2 regions of the Amycolatopsis sp. NPDC049159 genome follow, and region 1 is predicted to be linked to the other one. Evidence: riboswitches for the same ligand, from Rfam matches in the RefSeq annotation. Region 1 holds a riboswitch; the other holds the start of a gene.
The links. A riboswitch is a leader RNA that binds a small molecule or an ion and turns the genes downstream of it on or off. The one in region 1 is predicted to bind thiamine pyrophosphate.
Positions count from the first base shown of each region.

Region 2: another riboswitch for thiamine pyrophosphate. It lies ahead of thiO (glycine oxidase ThiO); the one in region 1 lies ahead of AB0B33_RS00235 (thiamine ABC transporter substrate-binding protein).

Region 1 covers NZ_JBEZDL010000001.1:49,465-52,819, reverse strand. Annotated here, with positions in the region: gene AB0B33_RS00240 (iron ABC transporter permease) at 1-551, opposite strand, end outside; gene AB0B33_RS00235 (thiamine ABC transporter substrate-binding protein) at 596-1,648, opposite strand; TPP riboswitch at 1,671-1,778, opposite strand; gene AB0B33_RS00230 (4a-hydroxytetrahydrobiopterin dehydratase) at 1,811-2,095, shown strand; gene AB0B33_RS00225 (hypothetical protein) at 2,171-2,299, shown strand; gene AB0B33_RS00220 (hypothetical protein) at 2,510-2,842, opposite strand; gene AB0B33_RS00215 (hypothetical protein) at 2,842-3,309, opposite strand; gene AB0B33_RS00210 (ArsR family transcriptional regulator) at 3,306-3,355, opposite strand, start outside.
Region 2 covers NZ_JBEZDL010000022.1:192,120-195,474, reverse strand. Annotated here, with positions in the region: gene AB0B33_RS35870 (hypothetical protein) at 1-516, shown strand, start outside; gene thiE (thiamine phosphate synthase) at 904-1,569, opposite strand; TPP riboswitch at 1,601-1,706, shown strand; gene thiO (glycine oxidase ThiO) at 1,700-2,773, shown strand; gene thiS (sulfur carrier protein ThiS) at 2,773-2,973, shown strand; gene AB0B33_RS35850 (thiazole synthase) at 2,975-3,355, shown strand, end outside.

The DNA.
Region 1 (3,355 bases):
CCGAGGATCAGGACGACCCCGAAACTGGTGGCGCAGAACAGGAACACCACGGCCGCGGCGGACGCGACCGCCGGGGCCAGCGCGGGCAGCGTCACCGAGCGGAAGGCCCGCCACGGGGACGCACCGAGCGCGCGGGCGGCGTCGGTCGTCCGCGGATCGAGCCGCGCCCACAGCCCGGCGACCGTGCGCGCGACGACCGCGACGTTGAAGAAGGCGTTGGCCAGCACGATGGACAGCACGCCGCCGTCCGGCCAGAGCGCCCGGAACGCGAGCCCGACGACGACCGTCGGCAGCACGAACGGCACCAGCACCAGCGTCCGCGCCAGGCCGACGCCGGGCAGCCGCACGCGTGCCAGCAGGAACGCCACCGGCAGCCCGGCCACGACGGCGACGACCGTCGACGCCGCCGCGCTGCCGACCGTGAACGCGGCCAGCTGCCAGGTCCGCGCGTCGCCGAGGACGACGTCGAGCCCGCCCTCGGCGAACCCGCGCTCGATGATCGCCAGCACGGGCCAGGCGAAGAACACCACCAGGAACCCGATCGGGGCCAGCCCGAGCAGCGCCAAGCCGAGTCCGCGGGCGGTCCGGGGTGGAGCTACGACTGCACGAGCGTGCGCCATTCGCCGATCCACTTCTCCCGGCCGGCCTGCACCTGGTCCGCCGTCAGCGCTTGCGGCTTCTGCGGCAGCGGCGCGACCTGCGCCCAGCCGGCGGGCAGGTCGACGCCCTGGCGCGCCGGGTAGACGTACATGTTGGCCGCGACGGTCGCCTGGAACTGCTGCGACAAAAGGAAGTCGACGACCTTGCGCGCGCTCTCGGTCTGCTTGCCGCCGGCCAGCACGCCGGCGTACTCGACCTGGCGGTAGCAGGTGTCGAGCAGCGCCTTGGTGCGCGGCTTGCCGTCGTCGCCGACCTCGGCGGCCGGCGAAGACGCGTACGAGACGACGATCGGCCGCGGCCCCTTGCCCGCGGAGCCGGAGAAGTCCTTGGTGTAGGCCTCTTCCCAGCCGCTGACCACCTTGAGGCCGTTGGCCTTCAGCTTCGTCCAGTAGCCCTGCCAGCCGGACTCGCCGTACTTCGCGATGGTGCCGAGGAGGAACGCGAGCCCGGGCGACGCCGTGGCCGGGTCCTCGGCGACGAGGAGGTCCTTGTACTTCGGGTCGGCCAGGTCGTCGTAGCTCGACGGCGCCGGGATCCCCTTGGTGGCGAAGTAGTTCGTGTCGACGTTGACGCAGACGTCCCCGACGTCGACGGCGGAGAGCCGGTGCTCGGGATCGACGGCGTAGCGCTGCGGCCCACGGTCGGCTTCCGGGCTGGTGTAAGGCTCGAAGACGCCTTCGGAGAGCGCGCGCGAGGCGAAGGTCGAGTCGACGCCGTACGCGACGTCGCCGACCGGGTTCGCCTTGGTCAGCACGAGCTTGTTGGTCAGCGATCCGGCGTCGCCCTGCTTGAGCACGGAAATCTTGATGCCCGACTGCTTCTGGAAGGCGTCGAGCACCTCCTGCGGCGCCAGGAAGGAGTCGTGCGTCACGAGGGTGACGGTGGGCGTCTGCTGCGTGCCACCGTCGCCGTCCGACAGCGAGCACCCCGCGGCGACGACGCTGACGACGGCGATGGCCGTCGCGGCGCGAACAGCCCTGCGTTTCATCTACCCCTCCTGCACTTCGCCGGACGAGGAGAGGAAGCCCTCCCTTCGCCGGCATGATCCGGTCAGGTGCGAACGGTCGCGGGGTGACCCGCCTCTCAGCCCGGCTGACCGGACTCCCGTGGCAACCGTGCAGCGTAGTCCAGGACGGACGACCATGGAGACATGACGGAAATCTTGAGCGACTCCGAGACCGACGGACGACTGGGCGCGAACTGGACGCGTAGCGGAGCGGTGATCTCCCGGGAGGTGGAGCTGGCTTCGTTCTCCCAGGCGATCGAGGTGGTGGACCGGGTGGCGGTCCTCGCCGAGGCGGCCGACCACCACCCGGACATCGACATCCGCTGGCGCACCCTGACGTTCCGCCTCAGCACGCACTCGGCGGGCGGCCTGACGGCGAAGGACTTCTCCCTGGCGGCCGAGATCGACTCGGTGCTTTCGGCGCTGTGATCCTGGTTACTCTGAGTGCACTTTTTCACCGGTTCGACGTCTCTCGGTAAACGACTTTTGCTAGGAGAGACGGACATGACCCAGGCCATCGTGGTCGGCACAGCAGCATTCGCAACGATGGTGGCGGCAGCCGGCGGTGTGCTCTGGTTCACCGCCAAGGGTCGCCGTCACCCGGATGCCGGTGAGTTCGATCACAGCCGCTAACGAAGGGCAAGATCAGCGCGCTGAGCAGGGCGGAAGCATCGGTTTTCGGCCCTAGGAAACGCCATGAACAGCACCGCTACCCTCACCTCCGCGCAGCGCGCCTGGATCAACGCCCTCGCCCCCGCGGTGGTGCTGATCACCATCGCCCTGATGGGCCTGCTCGGCTGAGTTCGCCCGCGCCGCCGCTCTGATCCCGGCGCGGCGGCGTTTTCACTCCACCCGGATCACGTCCGGCGCCGGGAACGCAGCCGGCGTCTCGTCTTCGACGGTCCAGTATTCGAGCGCCGACAACCGGCCTTCGTCGACGAACACGATGAGCCCGCCGCCCGGCACACCCGCTTCGACCGCCACCCGCTCGGTGACCTCGAACGTGGGCGCGTCCGCATCGACTTCGAGGTCGACGGTCGGGCACCCGCAACCGCAGCGGCCGCTCACCTTCGCGGTGGCGGCCTGCACCCGCAGTTCGGCCGCGCCCGGGAAGTCCCCCGCGAGAAGGACTTCCAGGGTCTCGCGCTCGTTCCGCGTGAGCGGGCGGCTCACCATCAGTAGCGGGACATGTTCGGGATCGCCTTCTCCGCGACCCCGATGAGGTCCTCGACCTTCGCCACGTCGGCTGTCACATCTTCAGCAGTCACCGAAGGTGCCTCGGAAGAACGGTAGGCGACTTCGTTGCGCCGAACCCGCATCCGGTTGAAGGGACGCAGAAGCGGCCCCAGCGGCGGATCGAGCTGCGCGAGAACCGCTTCGTAGACGGCGATGTGGCCACCGCGGCTCGTCGCACGCAGGCCCTGGTTCTGCAGGATGGCCGCCAAAGCCCGGCGGGCGCCGTCGTACGCCAGCGTGTAGGCGCCTTCCGGATCCGAGTTCAGCAGCTGCCGCGCTGAACCGACGTGGGTACGAGCCCTGGCGAGCTCCCCTTCCGCGGCTTCCCGTGAAGCCGGGACGTGTTCGAGGGAACCGCGCGCGATGAGCGCGTCGATCGTGGCGCGCCCTTGGTTCCACGGGGTCATCGGGATGGCTCCTGGTCGAGGGACAACGGGACCAGCGGACGCTCAC
Region 2 (3,355 bases), on a different contig from region 1:
GCCCGCGTGCTGGCGACGTCGGGGATCCGGCGGCGGGGACCCGCGCCGGACGTGCCGGCCGAGGTGGAAATTCCGATTACCGACCAGCCGACGGTGCAGCTGGAGAAGCCCGCCGAGGACGGGCCCTCGCGGCTGCGGAAACTGCGCTGGCCCTTGATCATCGGCACCAGCGTGGCGGCGTTCGCGGTGGCGATCCTGGCGATCGTCGGCCTCGAGTCGGCGACGGGCGCCCGGATCGGCGGCGGCACGGGCACGAGCATCGGCAAGATCTTCGGCGGCGGTGGCGGCCACACCGACACCACACCGTCGACGACGCCGACCACCGGGACCAGCGACACCCAGGTGTCCCCGACGGAGACGACCACGACCCCGCCGGAAACGTCGACGACCCCGACGACCTCGTCGGAGACGCCGACGACCACGCCGAGCACGTCGACGCAGCAGCCGTCGACCTCGGCCCCGGCGACGACGGCCCCGCCCACCAGCCAGGGGGCGGCGACCACGCCGACGCCGTGACTGTGGTCAGGCCAGGTGGGAGCGAAGGGCGCGGGTGGCTTCGGTGGTCGCGCGGCCGACGTTGCGGGAGGCCCTCGCGTCGAGTACCGAAGGCAGTCGGTCGTCGTTGACCTCGGCCACGCCGACGCCGTGACTGCGGTCGGACCGCGTGGGTGCGGAGGGCTCGGGTGGCTTCGGTGGTCGCGCGGCCGACGATGCGGGAGGCCCTCGCGTCGAGTACCGAAGGCAGTGGGTCGTCGTTGACCCGGCCACGACGACCCCGCCCACCAGCCAGGGGGCGGCGACCACGCCGACGCCGTGACTGTGGTCAGGCCAGCTGGGAGCGAAGGGCGCGAGTGGTTGACGACGATGCGGGACGCCCTCGCGTCGAGCACCGCGTGACTGCGGTCAGACCAGGTGGGAGCGGAGCGCTCGGGCGGCCTCGGCGGGGTCCTCGGCCTCGGTGATCGCGCGGACGACGACGATGCGGGACGCCCCCGCGTCGAGCACCGAAGGCAGCCGGTCGCCGTCGATGCCGCCGATTGCGAACCACGGGCGTTCCGGGGCCCAGCCGGCCACCGCGCGCACCAGGTCCAGGCCCGGTGCGTCGCGGCCCGGCTTGGTCGGCGTCGGCCAGCACGGGCCCGTGCAGAAGTAATCCACGCCGGGCTCCGCCGACGCCGACAGCGCCTGGTCGAGGGAGTGGGTCGAGCGGCCGATCACGACGTCGTCGCCGAGGATGCGGCGGGCCAGCGGGACCGGGATGTCGTCCTGGCCCAGGTGGAGCACGTCCGCGCCGACCGCCAGCGCCACGTCCGCGCGGTCGTTCACCGACAGCAGCGCGCCGTGGCGCTCGCACGCCTCCGCCAGCACCTCCAGCGCCGCGATTTCGGCCGCGGCCTCCAGTGGCGCACCGCCGGTCTTGTCGCGCAGCTGGATGACGTCGACGCCGCCGGCGAGGGCCGCGTCGGCGAACGCGGCCAAGTCGCCGCGGGAGGTGCGGGCGTCCGTGCACAGGTACAGGCGCGCGGCGTCGAGGCGGGCGCGGATCTTGTCACCGGAGAGGGCGGGCATAGCGGCGACCGTACCCCGGGAGTTAGGGTGGACGGGTCCGCACGGGAGCCCGAGGCACGGGCTGAGAGGGAGCTGCCGCTCCGACCGTGGAACCTGATCCGGGTCATGCCGGCGCAGGGAGCGTGATCCCATGACGAACCTGGCAGTGGTGGGCGGCGGCGTGATCGGCCTGTCCGCGGCGTGGCGGGCCGCGAAGGCGGGCCACGACGTCACCGTGCACGATCCCGAGCCCGCTCGCGGCGGCGCGTCCTGGCTGGCCGGTGGCATGCTCGCCCCGGTCACCGAGGCCTGGCCCGGCGAAGAAGACGTGCTCAGCCTCGGTGAAGCGTCGCTGAAACGCTGGCCGGGCTTCGCGAGCGACCTCGGACAAGAGGGCGTCGACCCCGGTCTCACCGGGCACGGGACGCTCGTCGTCGCGTTCGACAGCGCCGACGCCGGGCACCTCGACATCCTCGCCGGCTACCTGCACTCGATCGGCCGCGCGGCCGAGCGCCTCACCGGGCGGGAGACCAAGCGGCTCGAACCCGGCGTCGGGTCCGTCCGAAGTGGACTCCACGTGCCCGGCGACCTGGCCGTGGACAACCGGAAACTGCTCAACGCGCTCTACGCGGCGTGCGTCAACCACGACGTCCGGTTCGTGCGCGAGCGCGTCGAGAGCCTGCCGGACGCCGAAGCCGTCGTGCTCGCCGCGGGCGCGTGGACCGGGCGGCTGCACCCGCGGCTGGCCGGCGCCGTCCGGCCGCTCAAGGGCGAGATCCTGCGGCTGAAGCCCCGCCGCGGCTGCCTGCCGCCGCCCGCGCACACCGTGCGGGCCGTCGTCGAGGGCCGGCCGATCTACCTCGTGCCGCGCGGCGACCAGGAGCTCGTCCTCGGCGCCACGCAGTACGAAGCGGGCTTCGACCGGGCCGTCACCGCGCGGGGCGTGCGCGAGCTGCTCGAAGGCGCCGAACGCGTCTTCCCCGCGATCACCGAGTACGAGCTGGTCGAGACCGCCGCCGGCCTGCGCGCCGCCAGCCGGGACGTGCTGCCCTACATCGGTGTCCTGGACGACGGCGTCTTCGCCGCCACCGGGCACCACCGCAACGGCCTGCTGATGGCCCCCGTGACCGCGGCCGCCGTGGTCGCCTGGCTCGAGGGGGAGGAGCCGCCCGAAGGCGTCGAAGCGGCTTCGCCCGCCCGGCTGCAGAAGAAGGAGCACGTGTGATGGAGATCAAGCTCAACGGCCAGTGGACGGAGTTCCCGGACGGCGCGACCGTCGCCGACGTCCTCGACGCGTCCGGTGGCCCGCGGCCCGGGATCGCCGTCGCGGTCGACGGCGTCGTCGTCCGCCGGGGCGACTGGGCGGCCACCGTCGTGCCCAAGGGCGCGGGCGTCGACGTGCTCACCGCCGTCCAGGGAGGCTGAAGTGGACGAAGAACCGCTGGTCATCGGCACCGCCAAGCTGTCGTCCCGGCTGATCATCGGCACCGGCGGCGCGGCCAACCTGGCCGTGCTCGAACGCGCGCTGGTCGCCTCCGGCACCGAGCTGACCACCGTCGCGATGCGCCGCGCCGACGCCGAGGGCGGCTCCGGTGTCCTCGAACTGCTGAAGAAGCTCGGCATCGAGCTGCTGCCGAACACCGCGGGCTGCCGGACGGCCGCCGAAGCCGTGCTCACCGCGCAGCTCGCGCGGGAAGCGCTGGAGACCGATCTCATCAAGCTCGAAGTGCACGCCGACGACCGGACGCTGCTCCCGGACCCGTTCGAGACCCTCGACGCGGCCGAACGGCTGGCCGCCGACGGGTTC